DNA from 3 places in the Polaromonas sp. P4_F4 genome. Region 1 is predicted to be linked to each of the others. Evidence: predicted binding sites of a transcription regulator. Region 1 holds the regulator's gene; each other region holds the start of a gene.

Region 1 (7,629 bases):
GGTCAACTCGGCAGGTGCGGTCGGTGACCCAATGCCTTCCGCCACCGCAATGCCGCGCTCGGTGCAGGCTGCAATATCAATATGGCTGCCAACGCGGCCGGTCTGGGCAATCAGCTTGAGTTTGGGCAGTTTTTCAATTACCTGCCTGTTCAGCTGCGTCCGTTCGCGAATCAGCACGATTACATCGGCATCCTTGAGTCGGACGGACAGCTGGCCTATGCCTTTGACCGTGTTGGTGTAGACCTTGGCAGGGTATGCATCCAGTTTGGCCGCGCAGTTCAGTTTTCGCACGGCATCCTGATAGTCATCGAGGATCACAATATTCATGCCGATATTGTGCCTGCAAGATTTTTCTTCCCTCCGAACCGTGGCGCCTGAAAGCCGTCAACTTGTATCGGAAGGAAACCTGTTCCCCATGCCCCTGCAGTTCAGGGGCCGATGAGTGCGCGGCGCCACGGTGCCACGGTGCCGTGGGCTAACGGCCGTGGCAGGCTCAAAGTGTCAAAGGCGCACCGGCTTTACTGGACTGCGGTCTCACGTTGAGCCATGCGCTCGAGTTCTGCACAGACGTCAGACATGCGACCGGATATGACCATGCGGCCAGCGCAAGCGGGGCCGACGGCCGCGTCAAACTCGCGCACCACCTTCAAGCGGCTGGTGGCGGAGGTTTTTGCTGCCGCGGCATGTGCGGCGGCCGCGCACCGCCGGGAGGGAGTGCTGCCAGGCTTGAAGGGCACGGCCAGCTGATGGGGTGTGCGCCGGGTGCGGGCCGGGGCGGAAAACGGGTCTGAAGCGGACTGCGCAGGCACAAACCACGCCGCCAGGGCCTGCATGGGGGCAAGCAAAACCGAGAATACGGGTGAATTTGAAAAACTGACGATTCCCATGATGAACTCCTGAATTAGAGAGGCTTGCGCCCCAATGTTTACAGGCAGGATTTCGGGCTGGCTAAATCGCCAGTGGGGCCGCAACGCCAGGGTGTTGGCCAATCAATGACCAAACGCCCGCCACCTGTCGTGCGACCAGAAAGGGTTGTCTAGATGAGCATGGTGTTGCGGATCAAACCAACCGCGAGGCCCTCGAGCTCGAAGGGTTCGCCGGGCTCGACCACAATGGTTTTGAAATCCGGGTTCTCAGGCAACAATTCAATCAGATGCTTGGTGCGCCGAAAACGCTTGACCGTCACTTCGTCGCCGATACGGGCCACGACAATTTGGCCGTTCCTGGCTTCCTTGGCCTGTTTGACGGCCAGCAGATCGCCGTCCATGATGCCGGCATCCCGCATGCTCATGCCGCGCACCTTGAGCAGGTAATCAGGTTGTCGCTGAAACAGGCTGCTTTCAAAATAATAGGTCTGCTCGATGTGTTCCTGCGCGAGAATCGGGCTGCCAGCAGCAACCCGCCCCACCAGAGGCAGGGCGAGTTGGGCCAGGCTTTGCAACGGCAGGGAAAACTGTTTGACTCTGGACTCATGGATGGAGCGCAAGGTGTCGCTGCGCAGGCGTATGCCGCGCGAAGTGCCGCTGACCAGTTCAATCACGCCTTTGCGGGCCAGGGCTTGCAGGTGCTCTTCAGCGGCGTTGGCGGATTTGAAGCCCAATTCGTTGGCGATTTCGGCGCGGGTTGGCGGAGCGCCGGTGCGGGCGATGGCACTCTGGATCAATTCCAGGATTTGCTGCTGCCGAGCTGTGAGCTTGGGACCTTCGGAGGATAAATGCGGAAATTCGTTCAGGATGCTCATGACCGGGACTCCTTGATTCGTCAGCCTGGATTGGGTTGGATGCACCGGCCCGCTGAGGGATGACCGCGTACCTTGCCTTGTATTTACCTGTTTTAATATCCAGTACCTGTATTTTCATCCAGTTTTTCAAAGAACGCAAGTCCCCTTCTTATCCTTCTTATGAATCGTCAAACCATTGTGATTTTGGGTACCGGCGGCACGATTGCCGGCCGGGCCGCGACCGCCTCGGACAACATCGGCTACACCGCCGCAGAGGTTGGTATTGATCGGCTGGTGGCGGCGATTCCCGGGCTGGCCGAAGCCGGCCCTGTGGTCACCGAGCAGGTTGCGCAGCTCGATAGCAAGGACATGAGCTTTGCCGTGTGGGCGAAGCTGGCCGGGCGCGTCAACCACTTTCTGGCGCAGCCTGATGTCGAGGGGATCGTCATTGTCCACGGCACCGACACGCTGGAAGAAACCGCGTATTTTTTACAGGCGGTGTGCAGCCCCGCCAAGCCGGTGGTGCTGACTTGCGCCATGCGTCCGGCCACGGCCCTGGTACCGGACGGCCCGCAGAACATGCTGGATGCCGTGGCCGTGGCCCGCCACGCCGGCGCCAGGGGCGTGGTGGCCGTATGCGCTGGCACCATCCATACAGCGCGGGACGTGCAGAAGGTGCATCCCTACCGGCTGGACGCCTTCAGTTCGGGCGATGCGGGCCCGCTGGGCTATGTCGAAGAAGGGCGCCTGAGGTTATTGAGGAGTTGGCCTGAAGCTGACGAAAACCGGGCGCCGGACACCCTGAAAATAATAGCGGCCCTGGGCAGCGGGGCTGACTGGCCGCATGTTGAGATCGTCATGAGCCATGCCGGTGCCAGTGGCGCAGTGGTGGAAGCCCTGATGTCGCGGGGAGTGCGGGGCCTGGTTGTCGCCACAACGGGCAACGGCACCATCCATCATGCGCTGGAAGCTGCTTTGCTCCAGGCACAGGCCAGCGGCATCACGGTGGTTCGCGCCACGCGCTGCCCCGACGGCCAGGTGCTGCCCAAGCCGGGGGATCTCATTCCCGATTCAAAGGGGCTCAGCCCGGTGAAGGCGCGGGTGGACCTGATGCTCCGCCTGCTGAGCTGAGGCCCGGTGCATGCCGTTCAGGAGAACGGCCCGATGAGGCTTTGGGCCGCCTCAGCTCGACAGGGCCTTGAAGGCTCTTTCCGTGATTTCATCGACCCCGCCCATGCCGCTGATGGCGCGGTATTTGGGGGCGGCGTGGGGCGAAGTTTTCGCCCAGCTTGAGTAGTACTCCACCAGTGGACGGGTTTGCGCGCTGTAAACCTCCAGCCGCTTGCGCACGGTCTCTTCCTTGTCGTCTTCGCGCTGGATCAGCGGCTCACCGGTGACATCATCCTTGCCTTCGACTTTGGGCGGGTTGTATTTCACGTGGTAGGTGCGGCCCGAGGCCGTGTGCGAGCGGCGCCCGCTCATGCGCTCGATGATGGCTTCAAAAGGCACATCGATTTCAAGCACATAGTCAATCTTCACGCCGGCAGCTTTCATGGCGTCGGCTTGTGGAATGGTGCGGGGAAAACCGTCAAACAGGAAGCCATTGGCGCAGTCGGGCTGGGCAATGCGTTCCTTCACCAGGTTGATGATCAGGTCATCGCTCACGAGCGCGCCGGCGTCCATGACTTTTTTGGCTTCTATGCCTAGCGGGGTTCCTGCCTTGACGGCTGCACGCAGCATGTCACCGGTGGAAATCTGGGGGATGCCGTACTTTTGGCAGATGAAGGTCGCTTGCGTCCCCTTGCCCGCGCCAGGCGCGCCCAACAAAATCAGTCTCATGGATGTCCTCGGATTTTTATGAATTCAGGAAGTCAACCCGGGAGTTCGGCGCGCCGGTATCTCCATGGGCTGCTTGACAGGTGTTGAGGGCTGCCAGCACGTCATGCAAACCTCACCCCTGCTTTTTGTACAAGGATAGCATGTACACCCCTGACGGCAGCTTACACAGACGCCGGGGTGAGCTGGCTGGCCGCTATGAAAAGAGCTCGCGTGCCCTGGCCAGATCTTCCGGCGTATCCACACCCAGGCCCGGTGCCTTATCGGTAATGTGCACGGCAATCCGGTACCCATGCCAGAGGGCGCGCAATTGTTCCAGTGACTCCAGTTGCTCCAGCGGCGCCTGGGGCAGGGTAGGGAACTGCCGCAGAAAGCCCACGCGGTAGCCATAGATGCCGACGTGGCGCAGCGGTTTGGGCAGCTTGCTGCCCTTTTCGCCATCTTCCCACCAGGCGGTGCCGGCGAAGTCGCGTGCCGCAGGAATCGGCGAGCGGCTGAAGTACAGCGCGGTCTGGCGCGCATCCAGCACCACCTTGACGATATTGGGATTGAGCAGGTCAGCCATCTGGTCAATCGAATGCGCTGCCGTGCTCATGGCGCAGTCAGGCCGTTCATTGAGCAGGTGTGCCACGGCGTCGATGAGGGCCGGGTCGATCAGGGGCTCGTCACCCTGCACGTTCACGACGATGTCATCGTCAGCCAGGCCGAGCGCGGTGCAGGCTTCCGCCAGCCGGTCGCTGCCGCTGGGGTGGTCGGCACGCGTCAGGACCGCGGCAATGCCGAACGCCTTGCATTTTTCGATGATGTCGGCGCTGTCGGTGGCGACCACCGTGCTGGCGGCGGTGCTTTGCATGGCACGCTGCGCCACCCGCACCACCATCGGTGTCCCGCCGATGTCGGCCAAGGGTTTGTTGGGCAGGCGCGTAGAGGCCAGGCGAGCTGGAATGAGGACGGTGAAACTCATGCTCATGCTCATGTGGGCAGGAAACCGGCAACCATCACAGTCCCAGCTCCTCGTCGGTCAGGGTTCGGGCTTCGTTTTCCAGCAGCACGGGCAGTCCGTCACGCACCGGGTAGGCCAGCCGCGCGCTGCGGGAGATGAGTTCCTGTTTTTCCCGGTCGTAGACCAGGGGACCCTTTGTCACGGGGCAGACCAGCAGTTCAAGCAGTTTGGTATCCATGGCTTGATGGTAATTGAGAAAGCAGGGGCGCCAACAGTGCATCAAGCGCCCCAAAAAAGCCCGGTTCGGGCGAAAACACCAGCGGAATGGCCAAAAGGTGCAATGGCGCCAGGCCCGGCTTGCCAAACAGTTTGACCGCATCCTTCTCGGTGCACAGGACTGTCTTGCCTGCACAAGCCGCGAGATCGTCGGCGCCAAAGTCGTGATGATCGGGCAATGACAGGGTTTGCTCCAGTACCAGGCCGCGTGCCCTGAGCATGGCAAAGAAGGCTTCGGGATTGGCAATGCCGGCCAGTGCCACAAGAGGCCGGCCCTGCAGCGCGGCCAGGGCGATCTGGCTGCCATCGGCAGCAATGGCATGGTCAGCCAGTTGCCGGCTGGAGGTGAATCCTTCAAAGGCCGGCTTCAGGCCGGTGTGCAGCACCAGGTCCAGGCCTTGCTGCTGGCGCTCTGGCCACGGTTCGCGCAGTGGGCCGGCCGGCAGCAGCCAGCCGTTGCCGACACCCCGGTCATCAAACACGGCAATTTCAATATCCCGCTGAAGGGCGTAGTGCTGCAAGCCGTCGTCGCACACCACGACGGCCGTGGAGGGGTATGCCGCCAGCAGCAGGCGCACGGCATCCGTCCTTTTTTTTGCCACAAAAACAGGAGCGTTTGTGGCACGTTTTATAAGGGCCGGTTCATCACCCGCCTGGGCCGCAGGTGTCCCGGCACCCACTTCCAGACTTTCATGGCCGGACCGTCCGTAGCCGCGTGACACCACGCCGACATGCAGGCCCTGCGCCTGCAAATGCCGCACCAGGGCCAGCACCAGCGGCGTTTTGCCCGCGCCACCGGCCACGACATTGCCGACCACGATCACCGGAACCGCAAAGCGACGGGATTCGAGCATGCCGCTGCGATACAAGGTCCGGCGCAGGCGCACGACCAGGCCGTGGAGCTGCGCCAGTGGCCAGAGCAGGCAGGCCAGCCAGCCTCGTGTGAGCCAGGCCCTCACCAACAGGTTTCTCACGCGTTTCTCGCCATTTTGTGAAGGGAGAGCCGGCCGCAAGCCCCGAAAGCTATTTCGCGCCGGCCATGGCGCTGCTTTGGGTGGCGAAGGTGATCTGCGTCAATCCCTGGCGGCGGGCCGCTTCCATGACCGTGATCACCGCCTGGTGTGTGGCGCTGGCATCGGCGCTGATGATGATGATGCTCTCTTTGCCGGCTTTTGCCGCTTCGAGCAGTGCCGCACCGAGCACCCCGATCCCGCGGCCTTCCACCAAAGTCTTGTTGACCATGTAGCGGCCATCGCTGCTGACCGCGACGATGACCTCTTTGGGGTAGTCACGCTGCTGCTCAGCGTCGGCCACTGGCAGTTTTACCTGCAGCTCGGTGAACTTGCTGTAGGTTGTGGACAACATCAGGAAGATGAGTACAACAAGCAACACATCGATAAAGGGGATCAGGTTGATCTCCGGTTCATCATGCGGATGGGGGCGGAAGTTCATGAGCCGCTGCCGCCGGCGAGGCTCCGCGCCTTGCCCGAAGTGAAAAGCAGGGTGGTCATGGCTATTTCCGCAGCGTATTGAGGTGGCGTACGAAGCGCTCTGCAGCCAGTTCCATGGTGAGCAGGTAGCCGTCAACCTGGGCCCGGAAATAGCGCCAGAAAATCAGGGACGGTATGGCCACCATCAACCCAAATGCGGTGTTGTAAAGGGCGATGGAGATGCCTTGCGCCATCTGTACCGGGTTGGCCCCGCCAGAACTGCTGACGCTGCCGGCGCTGGCCTGGGCGCCGAAAATCTCGATCATGCCGATGACGGTGCCCAGCAGCCCCAGCAAGGGCGCCGCAGAGGCAATGGTGGCCAGGGCGGCCAGGTACCGCTCCAGCTTGTGGGCTGCCTGGCGACCGGCTCCCTCCAGGATGGAGCGCAAATCGTCCTCGCTGATCCGTGGATTGGCATTCAAGGCACGAAACCCGCTGGCCAACACTTCGCCAAGAACCGAGTTTTGTTCCAGCTGCGACACCACATCGGGTGCGGGAATGGCGGAACGGGAGACTGTGATGGCTTCGTCAAGCAGTCTGGGCGGTGCCACTTTGGGGGTTTTAAGGCTGGTAAAACGCTCAATGACCAGCGCAAGTGCCAAGACGGAGCAGGCAACCAAGGGCCAGATCGGCCAGCCTGCGGCTTGTATGATCGAAAACAATGCACATCTCCAAGCAAGTAATTTGTCTGGATTATGGCCTACCAAAATCAGGCCGCAGGTTTTACGTGCGGTCTGCGGGCCTGTTTCAAAAATGGTGTTCCTGTAAGACTTAACTCACAGAACATGTGGATAACTTTGTGAGCAAGTGGGCGCCATGGGGTTCGCGAGCCGCGCCAAATCGTGCTTGTGACAAAACGATGAAAATTTGAGCAGAATTAAGTTATTCAAAATCAATGAGTTACACGAATTCATCGCGATGTCCGAGTGCAGTTGCCGCTTTTCTCCGCGCCAGGCCGTGCGCTGTGGAGTATTGCCCCCGCATTTTCAAGGGGTTTGGCCATGTTTGAGGTGTCGCCCCGTCCTGAAAAACCGCCCGTCACCGGGCGCGAGCCCGGCATGCGGGTGTGGCCGGTGGGCTCGTTGTTGCGGGCCATTGCGGACAGTCTGGAGGCCCGCTTCAATCCGGTGGCCGTGCAAGGCGAAATCAGCGGCTTTTCGCGCGCGGCCAGCGGGCACTGCTATTTTTCCCTGAAGGACGAACAGGGGCAGGTTCGCTGCGCCATGTTTCGCCGCGCCGCCAGCTTGCTGGACTTTTCGCCGCGCGACGGCCAACTGGTCGAGCTACGGGGCCGACTCGGTGTATATGAGCCGCGGGGCGAGTTGCAACTGGTCGTCGAATCCATGCGGCAGGCGGGGCAGGGC
Region 2 (7,629 bases), on a different contig from region 1:
TGGGCGAGGACGCAAGGCTCGCTGCCAGCGACACGGCCACCACCAAACCGCCGCTGTTGCTGCTGGTGCTGGGTGAAACCGCACGCAGCGGCAATTTCGCGATCAATGGCTATCGGCGCGCCACCACACCGGAGCTGGCCCGGGAAAACATTGCCAGCCAGCGCAACGCCTGGTCCTGCGGCACCAGCACAGCGGCTTCGGTGCCCTGCATGTTTTCCAACTTCGGGCGCGAAGCTTACGACTCACGGCCGGCCAATTACGAAGGCCTGCTCGACGTCCTGCAGCATGCCGGCTTGGCCGTGCTCTGGATTGACAACCAGTCGGGCTGCAAGGGGGTATGCGACAGGGTCGCCAGCGTGGACACCGCCAACCTGAAAGTGCCCAGCCTGTGCGACGGCGGGGAATGCTTTGATGAGGTGATGCTGCAAAACATTGATGAACGCATCGCTACCCTGCCCGCAGAACGCAGGGCCAGGGGTGTGGTTGTGGTGATGCACCAGATCGGCGGCCACGGCCCGGCTTACTACCAGCGTTCACCACCGGCCTTCAAAAAATTCTTGCCCGAATGCATTAACAACGCCCTGCAAAGCTGCGGACGCGATGAACTGATGAATGCCTATGACAACAGCGTTGTCTACGCCGACCATCTGCTTGGGTCCGCCATTCGGTGGCTCAAAACGCAGGAGGCGCACAACTCGCCCGCCATGCTGTATGTGGCCGACCACGGCGAGTCCCTGGGCGAAAACAACCTCTACCTGCACGGCATGCCCTACGGGATGGCGCCCGACGTGCAAAAGCGCGTGCCCTGGATCACCTGGCTGTCACCGGAATTCGAACAGCGCAGCAGTATCACCACAGCCTGCCTCAAGCAGCAGCTCGATGCGCCGGTGAGCCATGACAATTACTTTCACTCGGTGCTGGGCCTGATGAAGGTGCAGACCAGCGTCTACCAGCCCGCGCTCGATATCTATGCCGGCTGCGCCAACCGTGGTCCCGGCAGTGTGCACGCGCAGACGTTGCGCACTAACTCGTCCTGATTCGTCCTGACGAATCATCCTGGCGCGGCATAGGGTTTTTAGGCCAGCAGCAGCCGCTTGTTGCGCATTTATTTAATATTCATTTTCATCTCAACTAAAAATACATTATTCAAATGAAGAATATGAATATCCGCAAAGCGCTCGCCTCCACACTTCTTGTCACCTTGGCCCTGGGCGCCAGCATTGCCAGCGCCGCCGATTTGCTGGACACCGTGAAGCAGCGCGGCACGCTGAAAGTGGCGCTGGAAGGCACTTACCCGCCTTTCAACTACAAGGAAAACGACAAGCTCGCCGGTTTTGAAGTGGAGCTTGCCAATGCGCTGGCGCAAAAGCTCGGCGTCAAAGCCGAATTCACCACCAGCGAGTGGAGCGCCATCCTCGCAGGCTTGCAGGCCGGCAAATACGATGTGGTCATCAACCAGGTCGGGATCACCGACAAGCGCAAGGAAACCTTTGATTTCTCCGAGCCCTACACCATTTCCAGCCCGCAGCTGATCATCCGCAAGGACGAAAAGCGCGTCTTCAAGACGCTGGCTGACCTCAAGGGCAAAAAGCTCGGCTTGGGCCAGGGCACCAACTTTGCCGACATGGCCAAGAAGGTTGGCGACATCGACATCAAAACCTATCCCGGCGCGCAGGAATACCTGCAGGACCTGGCCTTGGGCCGCATCGACGCGGCGCTGAACGACAGCCTGCTGATTCCCTATATCGTCAAGCAGACCAAGCTGCCCCTCAAGCCCGGTGCGCCCGTGGGCGAGCTGGAGAAATCTGGCATTCCTTTCGTCAAGAACAACCCCAAGTTCAAGACCGCCATCGACAAGGCGCTGGCTGATCTGCAGGCAGACGGCAGCTTCGCCAAAATTTCGAACAAATGGTTTGACCGTGACGTGAGCAAACCACCCGTGGCCAAGTAAGCCCCTGCAAGATCCCATCAGAACCCAGTAACATTCATTCAGCGTGCGCTCCGAGCGCACCCAATGTCTGAAGCACCCCGGCATGATGCCGGGGTTTTTATTTGCGGAGACTGCCATGGACTTGACTGCTGTGACCCAGCTGCTGGGGGACGCTTTACCACTGATGCTCAAGGGCGCGGCATGGACGCTGCTGCTGGCCGTGGCGTCGGTTTTTTTTGGTGCCGTCATCGGCACCTTTGTGGCCATCACACGGCTGGCGAAGATGCCCGGCCTGGCGCAGTTTGCCGCGCTGTATGTCAGCTGCATGCGCGGCACGCCGCTGCTGGTGCAGCTGTTTGTGATTTACTTCGGCCTGCCCAGCATTGGTATCCAGTTCGACCCGATCACGGCGGGCATCCTGGGGTTGAGCCTCAACGTCGGCGCTTACCTGTCGGAAACGATTCGTGGGGCGATCAATGGTGTGGAGCACGGGCAGTGGAATGCCGCCCGCAGCCTGGGCCTCACACAGGCGCAAACGCTGCGCTACGTCATCGGCCCGCAAGCCCTGCGGCTGGCCGTTCCCAGCCTGTCCAACAGCCTGATCAGCCTGATCAAGGACACCTCGCTGGTCTCGGTGATTGCCGTGGGCGAACTGATGCTGGCCACCAAGGAAGTCATTGCCACCACCTTCCAGCCCTTCCCGCTGTACCTGGCGGCGGCTGCGATTTACTGGGCCATGAGCGCATCGTTTGAAACGCTGCAGAAAAAGCTGGAAGTGCGGCTGAACCGCAGCTACCTGCGCTAGCGTGGCGCCGGGGTGCCGGGCGGATCGGCATCAGCAGCCGGCCCGGCCTGAATCCATACCTCGGTGCCGGGCTCCACGAGGTCGAACAGTTCCATGATGTCCGCGTTTCTCATGCGCACGCAACCGTGAGACAAGGGCTCGCCCATGGGCAGGCCGTCCGGGCATCCGTGGATGTAGATGTACCGGCGCATGGTGTCGACCGCGCCAAAGCGGTTCTTGCCCGGCTCGCGGCCGCAGAGCCAGAGAATGCGGGTCAGGATCCAGTCCCTGTCCGGATTCGCCTCGGCCAGCCCTGCTGAAAACATCTCCCCCGTGGGTCTGCGTGCGACAAAAACTGTCCCTGCCTCGCAGCCCGCGCCTATCTTTGCCCGAATGACGTGAGCGCCCCGCGGCGTGCAGGCGCTGCCTTCCAGTTCGCCGGGGCCGTTCCTGGCGGTCGATACCGGATACGCGCGCACAAGCACACCGCCACAGTAGAGGCGCAGCGCCTGGTCGTGAAGGCTGACAAGGATTCGAAGGCTTTCCACGTGTCGTGTCACATCACAACCTGCGCAAGCTTGTCGGGGTGCTGCCCGGCAATGCGCTTTCAGGTTTCATTGAGCAAACCGTCCTTGAGCGCCTGTTCCTGGTTCGCAAAAATGGCCATGGCCGTCGCCATGCGCTTGAACCCGAGCTTGCGGTAAAACGGCTCCTTGCCGGGCACCGCGTACAGGATGACCTTCTTGTGGCCTTTGGAAAGCCGCACCAGCGCCGCAACCATCTCTTTGCCCAAGCCGGAACCCTGCCGCTCCGGCGCTACCGCGATGTCGCAGATGTAAGAGCAGTCCTTGCCGTCCGCCACGGCGCGGCCGGCGGCAATCAGCGTGCCGGCGTCATACACAAAGCACTTGAACATGCTGTTGGAAAACACGACCTGAAGGTCGGCCGGTTTCTTCTCGCCCAGAGGCGCCACCCGGTAAAGGTTGGAGAGCGCTTCCCAGTCCTCCCCATGCATGCCTTCCGATGAATACTTCCACTCGAGCGCCAAGGTGAACTCCTTTTACTTTCAAACGGTGGCGTGCCCTGCAGGCCAGGTCGGCCAAACGCACGCTGCTTTTTCAGACACTTTTTGGACTATAGCCCGCGCACCGAATTGCCGGCGCGCCGCCTCAAAACAGGCTGCCCTGCCCCGCCGCCCCCGGCGGCCTGAACTGGCTCAAATCCAGTTCAATGCGCTGGCGGTTAAAGCCCAGCCGGCTGCAGGTTTTCTCAAAACGCTGGCGTATCAGGTCGGCCCACAGGCCCGCACCCTTCATGCGCGAAGCGAAATCGCTGTCATAGTCCTTGCCGCCGCGCATCTCGTGAATGCGCGCCATGATGCGTGAGGCACGCTGTGGGTAGTGCAGCTCCAGCCACTCCTTGAAGATAGGCGCGACCTCCCATGGGAGGCGAATGACGGTGTAGAACGCGGTGCGCGCGCCCGCTTGCCAGGCGGCCGTGAGCACCTGCTCCATGTCGTCATTGACAAAGGGAATCTGCGGCGCCACGCTCACGCCCACCGGCACGCCTTCGGCGGCGAGCCTCTCGATGGTGCGCAGCCGGCGGTGTGGCGCTGCGGCGCGCGGCTCCAGCTTGCGTGCCAGTTCGCCGTCCAGCGTGGTGATGGTCACATAGACGGCAGCCAGCCGATCGGCCGCCATGGGCACGATCAAATCGAGGTCTCGTTCGACACCGCTGGATTTGGTGACCAGTGAAAACGGATGGCGCGCCTCCTGCAGGACTTCGATCACGCCTCGTGTGAGCCGCAGTTCGCGCTCCACGGGCTGGTAGCAGTCTGTCGCCGAACCGATGTTGAGCAGTTTGGGCACGTAGCTGCGTTTGCCGAGGTCGGCTCGCAGCACCGCGGCAATGTTGCGCTTGGCGATGATCTTCGTCTCAAAGTCCAGGCCGGGCGAAAGGTTGAGGTAGCTGTGCGTGGGCCGCGCATAGCAATAGACGCAGCCATGCTCGCAGCCCCGGTAGGGGTTCAGGCCGTAGTCGAAGAAGATGTCGGGAGAATCGTTGTGCGAAATGGCGCTGCGGGCGTCTTCCATCATCACTTCCGTCTCAATACGCGGAACCTCGCCGATCACATCGCCGGTTGCATCGCCTGTTGCATCTTGCAAGGTGCCCCAGCCATCGTCGTAGGCATCGCGCGCATTTTTCTCGAACCGGTGTGCAATGCGCGTGGCGCTGCCCCGGCCCTTGATGGCATGGAGGGGGATTTTGACCTCGGTCATGGGACTCAAACGGCCTGGCTGGCCGTGTTTTTGGCGTCAATAAACAAGCACTTGGGCAGCTGGATAAATACTGTATTTATGTACAGTATATTGAATTCTCTGCCAGCCGGCAAGCGGCCTGCAGCCCGCCTGGAGCGGTTTCATAATGCTGATTTGTACCGGAGGTTCACATGGCTCATGTACTGGCAAAACTGCGCGGCGCCCGGCTGGCGGATGTGAAGGCGCAGCTCGACAAGGATGCAGCCAGCCATGCCGAGCAGGGCATGTACCTGGAGCACCTGTGGCAAAACGCCGAAGATCCCGCCGAGGTTTTGTTTCTTTTTCAGGTGACGGACCTCGACCACTGCCGGCAACTCGTGAAAACAACCCACGCGCAGGCCCGGCAGCAAGATCCGGCTGCGCACCTGCCCGAGATGACCTTTCTGGCGGGCCTGTAAACCCCGCGGTCGCGGCGGGGAAAGCGGATGACAGGACAATTGCCCATGCATTCACTTTTTGGCCACCAACCATGACCAAGCGCCCCGAAAACGTCCACGACCGCTACCACGCCCATGTTTATTTTGGCCCCGCCACCGTGGCGCAGGCCCGAGCGCTGTGCGAGCAGGCAGGTGAGCTGTTCGGGGTGGCCGTCGGCCGTGTGCATGAACGTGAGATTGGACCGCACCCGCACTGGAGCTGCCAGCTGGCATTTGACCGTGTCCAGTTTGAGCGCCTGATCCCGTGGCTGGAGCAACACCGCAACGGGCTTGATGTGTTCGTGCATGGCGTCACGGGCGATAACCTGGCCGATCACACGACCCATGCCTCATGGCTGGGCGAGCCCTCTGAATTGAAGCTGGACATGTTCAGGCGTTGAGCGGAGAGCCGGAAATGCAATTGCTATTGATTTGACAGCGCTGCGGCCGATGCGAAAGACTGCGGTTTTTTATACGCTGCTGGCCCTCACCCCAACCCTCTCCCAAAGGGCGAGGGAGCGAGAAAAAGCCTCAGATGCGGGAGTTATGGTGAAAGGGGTCGCGCCTTGACCGCGCCGCGTGCAGGTAGCTGGCGGGATTCAACGCTTCTGTACAGCACCGCGCCCGCCAGCAGAGACAGCAGGAAAGCGATAAACAAGCCCAGCGTGTTGGCGATCAACTGGGTCGGCCAGAAATAATTCACCACGGCATTGACCAGCAGGCACACCGGGAAGTGAATCAGAAACACCGAGTACGAGATCTGGCCAAGCTGCAACAGCCAGCGGGGCTCCCGCCATTGCCGGGAAACAGCGCTTGTTTGCAGCCACACCAGGCCCAGCGCCACCACCAGCGCCAGGGCAATACGGCCCCTGAAATCAAGCAGCAAAGCCGCCACGCCGAGCAGGACAATGGCCAACAGCCACTGCGCCTGTTGGGCCTTGCCTGCCACCCGCGACGCCCAGAAAGCCAGCATGCCCAGGGCGTAAGAGCCGAGAAAATACAGCGCTGTGACGTCCAGCCCGGCGTGGCGGTTGAAGAAGAACAGCGACGCCGCTCCCAGCAACAGCATCAGGCCCACGCCGAGGTGCGCAGGCGTCTGCGACCAGCGCTGCTGCAGCCTGCGTGCAAAAGCGAACACCAGCACGCTGCTGACGAACAGCTGAAAATCGATCGCCACGTACCAGACACCCGCCGACAGGGCCTCCTGGCCCAGCACATCCTGCAGCAGCAGCACGTGGGCGACCACCTGCAGCAAACTCGGCGCAGCAGGCACAGACGGGTGCGCAAACCACGGCCGCACCAACGCGGCCACCAGCACGCACACAGCCAGCGCCACCAGATAGGGCGGCACCAGCCGGCGGTATCGGCGAAGCATCAGCCGGCCCGGTTGCGAGAAAACCGCGCTGCCCTCGGGTGCCAGCGAACTGGCAGCCAGAAAGCCGCCCACCACCAGGAACACCTGCACCGCCATGCGGCCATAGTCGTAAAGCCAGCCTATCAGGCCCGGCACCGCCGTGTGAACCACGTCCGACATCGGCCCATAAAAAGCCAGGTGGTGCCAGACGATCAGTGCGCAGGCAATGCCCTTGAGGGTATCAATACCGTGCAGACGCTGGTCGGTTGAACGCATGAAGGCCGGGATGAACGCCAGCGAGCGTGACGGGGACTAGAGCGCCAGCCGAATGCGCGCTTCTTCGTACTCGCGCTTGAGCTGGGCGACGAAACCGGCGGCGCTCTGCACTTTGCTGACCGGTCCGATGCCCTGGCCGCAACCCCAGATGTCCTTCCAGGCCTTGGACTTGTCGCCGCCAAAGTTCATCTTGCTCGCATCGCTCTCGGGCAGGTTCTCGGGGTCCATGCCCGCGGCGCGAATCGACGGGGCCAGGTAGTTGCCGTGCACGCCGGTAAAAAGGTTGCTGTAAATGATGTCGTCAGAATTGCCTTCGACGATCGCCTGCTTGTAGGCGTCGGAGGCCCGGGCTTCTTCCGTGGCGATAAACGCCGAACCGATGTACGCAAAATCGGCGCCCATGGCGCGCGCGGCCAGCACTGCGCCACCGGTGGAGATGGAGCCCGACAGCGCCAACGGGCCGTCAAACCACTGCCGAATTTCCTGGATCAGGGCGAACGGGCTCTTGACGCCCGCATGGCCACCGGCGCCGGCCGCCACGGCGATCAGGC
Region 3 (7,629 bases), on a different contig from region 1:
GCCCAGGCAGTAGCAGACCGCCGAATTGGCCGCCGAGCCGCGCCCCTGGCACAGGATTTTCTGCTCATTCGCAAAGCGCACGATGTCATGCACGGTGATGAAGAACATCTCGTATTCAAGCTCTTCGATCAGCGCCAGTTCAAACGCAAGCTGCGCCCCGATTTTCCGGGGAATACCGCGCGGATAGCGTGTGTGGGCCCCCTGCCAGGTCAGCCGCCTGAGCCAGCGTGCGGGCGTTTCGGCAGGCGGCACCATGTCTTCCCGGGGGTAGCGGTACAGGTTGCGGATCTCGTCGAGATTGAAGCTGCAGCGCGCCGCCACCTCCAGCGTGGCACGCAGCAGCGCGGCCGGGTAAATGCCGGCCAGCCGCATGCGCGGGCGCAGGTGCGCCTCGGCATTGGCCTGCAGCGCAAAGCCACATTCATGCACCGGCCTGCCCAGCTTGATGGCCGTCATCACGTCGTGCAGCGGCTTGCGCGAGCGCTTGTGCATCAGCACGTTGCCGGCCGCCACCAGGCGTATGCCGGTGTGCTCCGCAACCTCCTGCAGTTGCTGCAGGCGCAGCGCGTCGTCCAGGCCTTGCAGCAGTTCGACGGCCAGCCAGGCATTCGGGCCGAACAGTCCTTTGGCCCAGGCAGCGTGCGCGCCCAGCGCTTGCACATCGATGGCGTCGGGCAAAGGCGACAGCAGGATTTCGCAATCGGTCAGCCGTGAAAAATCCGTCTCACCCATCGCAACGCGGTAGCTGCCCTTCTTCACCTCGTCACCGGCACGGCGCGCTTCGGTGATGAATTCACACAGGTTGCCCCAGCCTGCCGCGTTGTGGGGCAGCACCACCAGCCTGAACGCATGGCCGGTCTGCACCAGAAACTCGGCCCCCGGCAGCAACTGCAGACCGAGCTCCCGGGTCACTTCATGCGCCCTCACGACACCGGCCACCGAGCATTCGTCAGTGATGGCCAGCGCCTTGTAGCCCAGCTTGAAAGCCCGCTCGGCCAGCTCCTGAGCATGCGAGGCGCCGCGCTGGAAGCTGAAATTGCTCAGCGCATGCAGTTCGGCGTAATCGGGCAGCACGTAGGCGGACATGCGTTCCTCTCAGGCAAAAAAACCGTGCAGGTACCAGGCGCGCTGTCGCGCGGCCTCGGGTGTGGCGCCCAGCCTCTCGCTGTAAATCCAGAGCAGGCCACCCTGCTGGCTGCGGTAAATGAAGTAGTCGCGAAGCGCCCACGGCTTTTCACTGAGGCCGGCGCCGCGGGCGGCGTCGCTGTCGGCCAACAGCCATTCGGCGGCCTCCAGCCGCTGCGGCCCCGTCAGGCGATGCAGCTTGCCCTGATAGACCGGGCTGTTGCCAACGGTGGCCAGTTTGAGCGGCTCGGGCAGCAACCAGGTCGGATACAAAGCTTCGGTCTTGATCTCCGGACCAGGGGTTTTTGAAGCATCTCTTGAACGTTTCAACCCTCCAGCCCGGACAGGATTTTTATGCGCAGCGATCGATTGAATCACCCCCCTGGCATGAACCCAGCGTTGCATCAGCTCCGGCCGATGGTCCGCGCAAGGCTGCCAGGCCTGCACCTGCGCATCGCCCAGGCGGGCGCTCAGCCGCTCGACCAGTTCCACCACGCTGTCACCCTGTTCGCGCGCCTCCATTAGCAGGCTGCCGGTGGCGGCGACCGAGTCGGCCAGCAACTCGGTGGCCAGTGACTGCAAGGTCAGGCTGTGCACCGGCGCCGGCAGCTTTTGCTGGGCCAGGTGCTCCGCCACCAGCCGCGCCACATGGCGAAGGTCTTGCGCGGGCTGGGCCGTGCGGATCTCCAGTTCGCCGGTCGGCGCCACGTCGCGGCGCTTGTCCAGGTGCCAGATGATTTTCAGGGCGCACAGCCCGCTCTGGCGCCCGAGCAGCCAGGCGTGCAGGTGAACCAGCAGCCGCTCCACACCCGCCATCAAAGCGGGGGCGTGAGTGACCAGTGCGTTGAGTTCCAGCTTTTCCTCAAAGTGCTCGGGCAGCACCTGCCACTCGTAGTTGTCGGGCGTGCTGCCGCGGGCGCGGTCCAGCGCCTCCAGCAACTCCGCGCCAAAGCGCCGGGCCACGCCGTCACGCGGCAGGCGCAGCAGGTCGTCCCAGTTGCGGCAGCCAATGCGCTCCAGCACGCCCAGATGCGGGCGGGCAGCCGTCAGGGTGTGCATGGGCAGGTCGGCCACGCGCTTTTTCACGGTATCAGTCTGAGTCTGGCCGTCTTGCAGCCGCAAACGGCCAAGCGCTATCAAGGACGTCGCGCCTTGCGCCCGTTTTACCTGGGCCTGCAACCCGTTTTCTTCAAAAAAAGCAGCCAAACGCTGCTCCAGCAGCTGCATCAGCCGCGCCAAGCCGCCAAAGAGGCGCAGGCTGCCCGTCACGTCCATCAGCACGGCCTCGTCCACCAGCGCCACACGCGGCGTAAAGCCCAGCGCCATGCTGGCCACCGCCCGTTGCACGGCAGCGGCGTCCAGTACCAACCGCTGCGCCGCAGCGGCGTCCAGCACCGGGGTGGCTGGGCCCGGCTCAATGGTGGTCGAGATGTGCAATGCGATCCAGCAGCGCATGGATGGGGCCCTGAGGTGAAGTGACAAGAGGCGACACCAGCGAAGGCAGCAGCATGAGCGCCGGAACGCCGGCTTCTTCCCGCTGGCGCCGCGCTCTTTCGCGGCTGGCGGCCAGCAGCGCCGCCAGCCGGGCCGGCCGGGTATCGAGCAGCACCGGCGCGGCCAACGGCGGGCCGCGGCGTTTGAGCACGCTGACCAGCAACTGGCCCGCCTCGTTCACCGCGCCTTCAACCAACAACCGCAGCGGCGCGGGCGACGACTCATGCTGCGCCCGCAGCGGCCTGAAAACAAACAGCAGCTTGTTGTGCGCATGGGCTGCAATCTGCAGGCGGCGCACATGCGCGCTGCGCGCATCGGGCAGCCAGGCCAGCACGCTGTGCACGTCGGCGCACTGCAAGGCTTCGCGTGTGGCCCACAGCAGCGACGGCGCGTCACCGGGCTTGCCGTGAATGCTGAGCAGGCGCTGCATATTCAATTGGCGCGCGCCCAGCGCCGGGCCAAAGGGCAGCCAGGGCGCGCCCGCCAGCACCGTCAACAAATCAGGCGCCGCCGCCTGCATGCAAGCCAAAGCCGGCGCGACCAAACCCCATTCGTGTTGCCCAGCCTGCGGCTGCAGCACCTCCACCAGCGCACCCTGCGGCCAGCCGCCGCCGGGCAACACATGGTTGAGCGCCGCATAGCCCGTGTCCACGGTCTGCAGGCTCGCGCTGCCCAGCTCGCCCGCGCGCCACACGTGGGCGAGGTCCGGCTCGGCGCGGGCCACAGGAATCGGTGAAAGCATGGGGTGGGCTCAATCAGGGGTGAAAATTCAATCAAATACTGTATTTATGTACAGTATATTGCCTGACTCATGCCCTGTGCAATTACCCCTTCGCCCGGCTCGGGCGTGTAACGCCCTGCCCGTTTAACAGACTGATCCCATTAACGAAAAACATGAAAACGAAAAGGGCCGGGGTAGTCGACCCGGCGCCCAAGGAGAAAGAGAAAGCGGGAAAGCGAAAAAGCGCCGCCCTCAGCGCTGGCGAGCCAGGCGGGTGATCAGGACCAGTCCCACCAAGGCAATCGCCACAAAGCACAGAAACGACCAGTTGGCAATCGACAGGCCCAGAAAGGTCCAGTCAATTTTGGTGCAGTCGCCACTGCCCTTGAAGATCATCGGAATCGCGCGCTTGAGCGGAAAGGTTTCGATCATTCCGTAAAAGTCACGGCCGCAGGAGGCAATCTCAGGCGGGTACCACTGCAGAAAACTCTGGCGGGCCGCCACAAAGGCGCCAAAGCCGGACAGCAGCACCAGCAAGCCCGAGCCCGTGATCAGCAGCCCCCTGCTTTTGGCTACCGCGGTGATACCTGCAACCACAGCCACCAGCACCAGCGCGTAGCGCTGCACGATGCACATGGGGCAAGGCTCCAGGCCAACGACATGCTGCAAGTACAAGCCAAAAGCCAGCAGGGCCACACAGGCCACGGACACCAGGGCCAGCACACGGCGTGGCATGGCGTCGAAATACGTCAAAAACATCGGGAACCCTCTTTTTGGATTGATTGTGAATTGTCCGATGGTTCGTGGGTTTGGGAGAGGATAAGTTCCCGGGCGAGGTGGCGTGCAACTTGTTCAGCCAAGGAAATCATGAAAAAATTCGGGACCACTTGGCCAGATTCATCGACCTCCCCACCTATACGGATCAACGAGCTCACCCAATAGCAGCAAACGACTTTCCTGAATTCTGCGCGACATGTTCTCCCGCCATGCGCCAGTTTTTCCGCAGTCTTGCGGGACAAATCAACGTCAGAGGACGTAACTCGGAGGTCACATCATGAACAAACGTCACCTGCTTCTTCTTGGCGTCTCTGTCTTGGCGCTTACCTTGCCGATCGCGGTGCATCCACAGCCTGGGCCCGCCACCGAGGAGCAGAAACTGCGCGAGGTATTGCGTAACTATGAACGAGCCTGGAATCTCCATGATGCCAATGCGTGGTCGTCATTCCTGACTGACGATATTTGGTTCACGCAGGCGAGGGACAGCTACGGCCGTCAAAAAGGTCGAGACAACGCAGTGGATTTGTTCAAGTCCAATTTTCTGGATTCAGAACTGGCCCAACAGGTTGTTCGGATACGGATGATGCCGGATGGTACGGCCACTGTCGCCATGAGTGAGGTGCTCTCGTACCTGCCCAAGACCGATGGCAAATACAAGACCGTATTTGAGAGTGACCCGGTAATCAGCCGATGGAGAAAGGAAGGGGGCACGTGGAAGATGTTTTTCTTCACATCACACAAAGGTTGGGCCCTCGACCAGTTGAAAAAGGACGGAGTTGAGTAGTCGGCAGCTTGCCAAGTCTGGTTTGGGGGGTTGGCAAAACCAATATACCGTCACATTTCATGCAGACCAGTGGACCAAGCTCATGACAGCAAACCATTTTTTCGAATTTTGCGCGCAATGCTATTCCGCAACGCCCTATGTTATTTCGCAGTTTTGCGGGATGTCTCAAAGTTAGGCGCCTCAGGAGACACCCATGAAACTCACAGTCGCGCCTCTCACACCCGAGCGCTGGCCTGACCTTGAAGCAATATTTGGTGCCAAAGGCTGTTCAATCGCTCGCGGTTGCTGGTGCATGGCTTACCGCCTCAGCGGGGCACGCGAACCGCCGCCTTCGGGAGTGACTCATGCACAAGCGAATCGTGCTGCGCTGAAAGCACTTGTCGATGCCGGCCATCCGCCAGGCCTCATCGGCTATCGAGGCAAGGTTCCAGTCGGCTGGGTGTCCATAGGCCCACGCGAGGAGTTTGCCAGGCTCAAGCGCTCGTCCGTGATGAAGCCTGTTGACGAACAACCCGTGTGGTCCATCGTCTGCTTTGTTGTACCCGCCGAGCACCGCGGCCAGGGCGTTGCGCAGGCGCTTCTCAAGGGAGCTGTTGCCTACGCCAAGGAGAACGGCGCCTCGCTGGTCGAGGCCTATCCTGTGGACAAACCTGCTCGTTCCAACGACGACTTTATGTGGTTTGGGGCAAAGTCCATGTACGACAAGGCCGGTTTCCAGGAAGTCGCGCGTCGCAAGCCACAGCGGCCCGTCGTCAGGCTCAGCACCGTCTGACTCACCGATGTCGAAGGCGTCTACCCCTTCTACTGGGACTTCCCCTCAACGGCCTGAATTCCCTGCCCACCATCAAGCAAGGTCATAACATGCTTATCTCTCCGCCCCCCGAATCCGAAGCGACTTCTCGCGTCTACCAGTCGAGCCTTGACAGTCAGGGATTCGTGATGAACCTGACAAGAGGCTGGGCATGGAGGCCGGATGTCTTTGACGCATTCGCAGCACTACGCTCCCAACTTACCGACAACTCGTCCCTTGGCAAGCGGGAACTGGCGGTGCTCGTATGCGCTACCGCCGCTGCGCTTGGTGACTCGTACTGCGCGCTTGCGTGGGGCAAGAAGCTTGCCGAGGCCTCGGACCCAGTGTCCGCAGCAGCCGTTCTGCAAGGCAGGGCCACAACCGAATTGACTTTGCGAGACCAGGCGCTGTCGGTATGGGCGCGAAAGGTCGTGACCCAGCCGAATGGAACGACCACTGAGGATGTAGCCAGACTTCGTGCTGCCGGTTTCACGGACCGGGAGATCGCCGAGGCCACCTTTTTCATAGCGTTCAGGCTTGCCTTTTCCGTCGTCAACGATGCGCTCGGAGCAGAACCGGATTGGCAGCTGGCGGCCGCAGCACCAACCGAGGTAACCGCCGCGGTCACATTCGGGCGCCCAACCGCTCCAAAAGGTACATGACCAACCAGGGCAGAAAACGTCTGACGGCGACCAGCCATCGGTGCCGCTTTACAGCCGCATTAACCTTCTACAAACACCCTCGCCTTGCGCGGCGTCACGACCAGCATGTCGCCTTCCCGCAAGCCCATGTCCTTGAACTGCTGCGACGGCATCTGGGCCTCAATGAGGGAGTCGCCTGACGCGTTCCCCTTCTGCTCGTAGCCTTCGACCGGCATCAGCTCCAGCCGCGCAATCGGGCCGATCACGATGGCGCGCTCCAGATGCGCGACGATGCCTTCGGCGCCGGGTGAATAACGCTGCACTTCCAGGTCGTGCGGGCGCACATAGGCAAAGGCTTTGGCGTCCTGTGCGTCGGCATGCTCGGGGGAATCGATGCGCAGGCCTTCGAGATGCACTTCGCCTTCATGGGCGCGGCCGTGGAAAAGATTCACGTCACCCAGAAAGCCGTAGACGAACGGGCTGGCCGGGTGGTCCCAGACCTCTTGCGGGGACCCAATCTGCTCGACCTTGCCGGCATTCATCAGCACCACGCGGTCGGCCACTTCCAGGGCTTCTTCCTGGTCGTGCGTCACAAAGATGCTGGTCACATGCAGGTCGTCATGCAGGCGGCGCAACCAGCGGCGCAATTCCTTGCGCACCTTGGCATCAAGGGCGCCAAAGGGCTCGTCGAGCAGCAGCACCTTGGGCTCCACGGCCAGGGCGCGGGCCAGCGCAATACGCTGGCGCTGCCCGCCCGAAAGCTGCGACGGAAAGCGGTCGGCCAGCCAGTCGAGCTGCACCAGGTTGAGCAGCGAATGCACTTTCTCCTTGATCTGCGCTTCGCTGGGCCGCTGGCCGCGCGGCTTGACGCGCAGGCCGAAAGCGACGTTTTCAAACACCGTCATGTGACGGAACAGCGCGTAGTGCTGGAAGACGAAGCCCACCTGCCGTTCGCGCACATGCACGTCGGTGGTGTCTTCGCCGCTGAACAGAATGCTGCCGCGGTCGGCCGTTTCCAGACCGGCAATGATGCGCAGCAGCGTGGTCTTGCCACAGCCCGAGGGGCCGAGCAAGGCGACGAGTTCGCCCGACTCAATGTCCAGGCTCACGTCGCCCAGCGCCTGGAAGTCGCCAAAGTGTTTGCTGACGTTGCGGATTTCGATGCTCATAATTTTCTCTTTCTCTTGCTCCCTCTCCCACTGGGAGAGGGTTGGGGTGAGGGCCGGCGTTGGCTACGGGGTGGGGCCACCCTCACCCTAGGCCCTCTCCCAGGGGGAGAGGGGATAACACGGGACGT

The links. Region 1 encodes LexA, which represses DNA repair genes until DNA is damaged. Its sites were predicted from a motif close to ACTGTATNNNNATACAGT; they were not measured.
Region 2: the regulator LexA is predicted to act here: its motif matches at 5,063-5,080, upstream of AC1DUR_RS12215 (PA0069 family radical SAM protein).
Region 3: the regulator LexA is predicted to act here: its motif matches at 3,399-3,416, upstream of imuA (translesion DNA synthesis-associated protein ImuA).

Annotation. Positions count from the first base shown of each region.
Region 1 covers NZ_JBFUJO010000016.1:109,200-116,828, reverse strand. The annotation lists gene AC1DUR_RS17160 (D-2-hydroxyacid dehydrogenase family protein) at 1-327, opposite strand, end outside; gene AC1DUR_RS17155 (hypothetical protein) at 519-887, opposite strand; gene lexA (transcriptional repressor LexA) at 1,037-1,741, opposite strand; gene AC1DUR_RS17145 (asparaginase) at 1,901-2,851, shown strand; gene adk (adenylate kinase) at 2,903-3,559, opposite strand; gene kdsB (3-deoxy-manno-octulosonate cytidylyltransferase) at 3,753-4,532, opposite strand; gene AC1DUR_RS17130 (Trm112 family protein) at 4,555-4,737, opposite strand; gene lpxK (tetraacyldisaccharide 4'-kinase) at 4,718-5,788, opposite strand; gene AC1DUR_RS17120 (ExbD/TolR family protein) at 5,799-6,227, opposite strand; gene AC1DUR_RS17115 (MotA/TolQ/ExbB proton channel family protein) at 6,289-6,927, opposite strand; gene xseA (exodeoxyribonuclease VII large subunit) at 7,267-7,629, shown strand, end outside.
Region 2 covers NZ_JBFUJO010000009.1:172,855-180,483, forward strand. The annotation lists gene AC1DUR_RS12190 (phosphoethanolamine transferase) at 1-1,037, shown strand, start outside; gene AC1DUR_RS12195 (transporter substrate-binding domain-containing protein) at 1,151-1,951, shown strand; gene AC1DUR_RS12200 (amino acid ABC transporter permease) at 2,067-2,735, shown strand; gene AC1DUR_RS12205 (L,D-transpeptidase family protein) at 2,732-3,262, opposite strand; gene AC1DUR_RS12210 (GNAT family N-acetyltransferase) at 3,322-3,762, opposite strand; gene AC1DUR_RS12215 (PA0069 family radical SAM protein) at 3,884-4,993, opposite strand; gene AC1DUR_RS12220 (hypothetical protein) at 5,164-5,430, shown strand; gene AC1DUR_RS12225 (DOPA 4,5-dioxygenase family protein) at 5,502-5,849, shown strand; gene AC1DUR_RS12230 (acyltransferase family protein) at 5,993-7,078, opposite strand; gene AC1DUR_RS12235 (NAD(P)H-dependent flavin oxidoreductase) at 7,115-7,629, opposite strand, start outside.
Region 3 covers NZ_JBFUJO010000001.1:27,824-35,452, forward strand. The annotation lists gene AC1DUR_RS00135 (error-prone DNA polymerase) at 1-1,086, opposite strand, end outside; gene AC1DUR_RS00140 (Y-family DNA polymerase) at 1,096-2,580, opposite strand; gene imuA (translesion DNA synthesis-associated protein ImuA) at 2,540-3,361, opposite strand; gene AC1DUR_RS00150 (disulfide bond formation protein B) at 3,593-4,099, opposite strand; gene AC1DUR_RS00155 (nuclear transport factor 2 family protein) at 4,395-4,901, shown strand; gene AC1DUR_RS00160 (GNAT family N-acetyltransferase) at 5,095-5,673, shown strand; gene AC1DUR_RS00165 (carboxymuconolactone decarboxylase family protein) at 5,841-6,353, shown strand; gene AC1DUR_RS00170 (sulfate/molybdate ABC transporter ATP-binding protein) at 6,413-7,501, opposite strand; gene cysW (sulfate ABC transporter permease subunit CysW) at 7,584-7,629, opposite strand, start outside.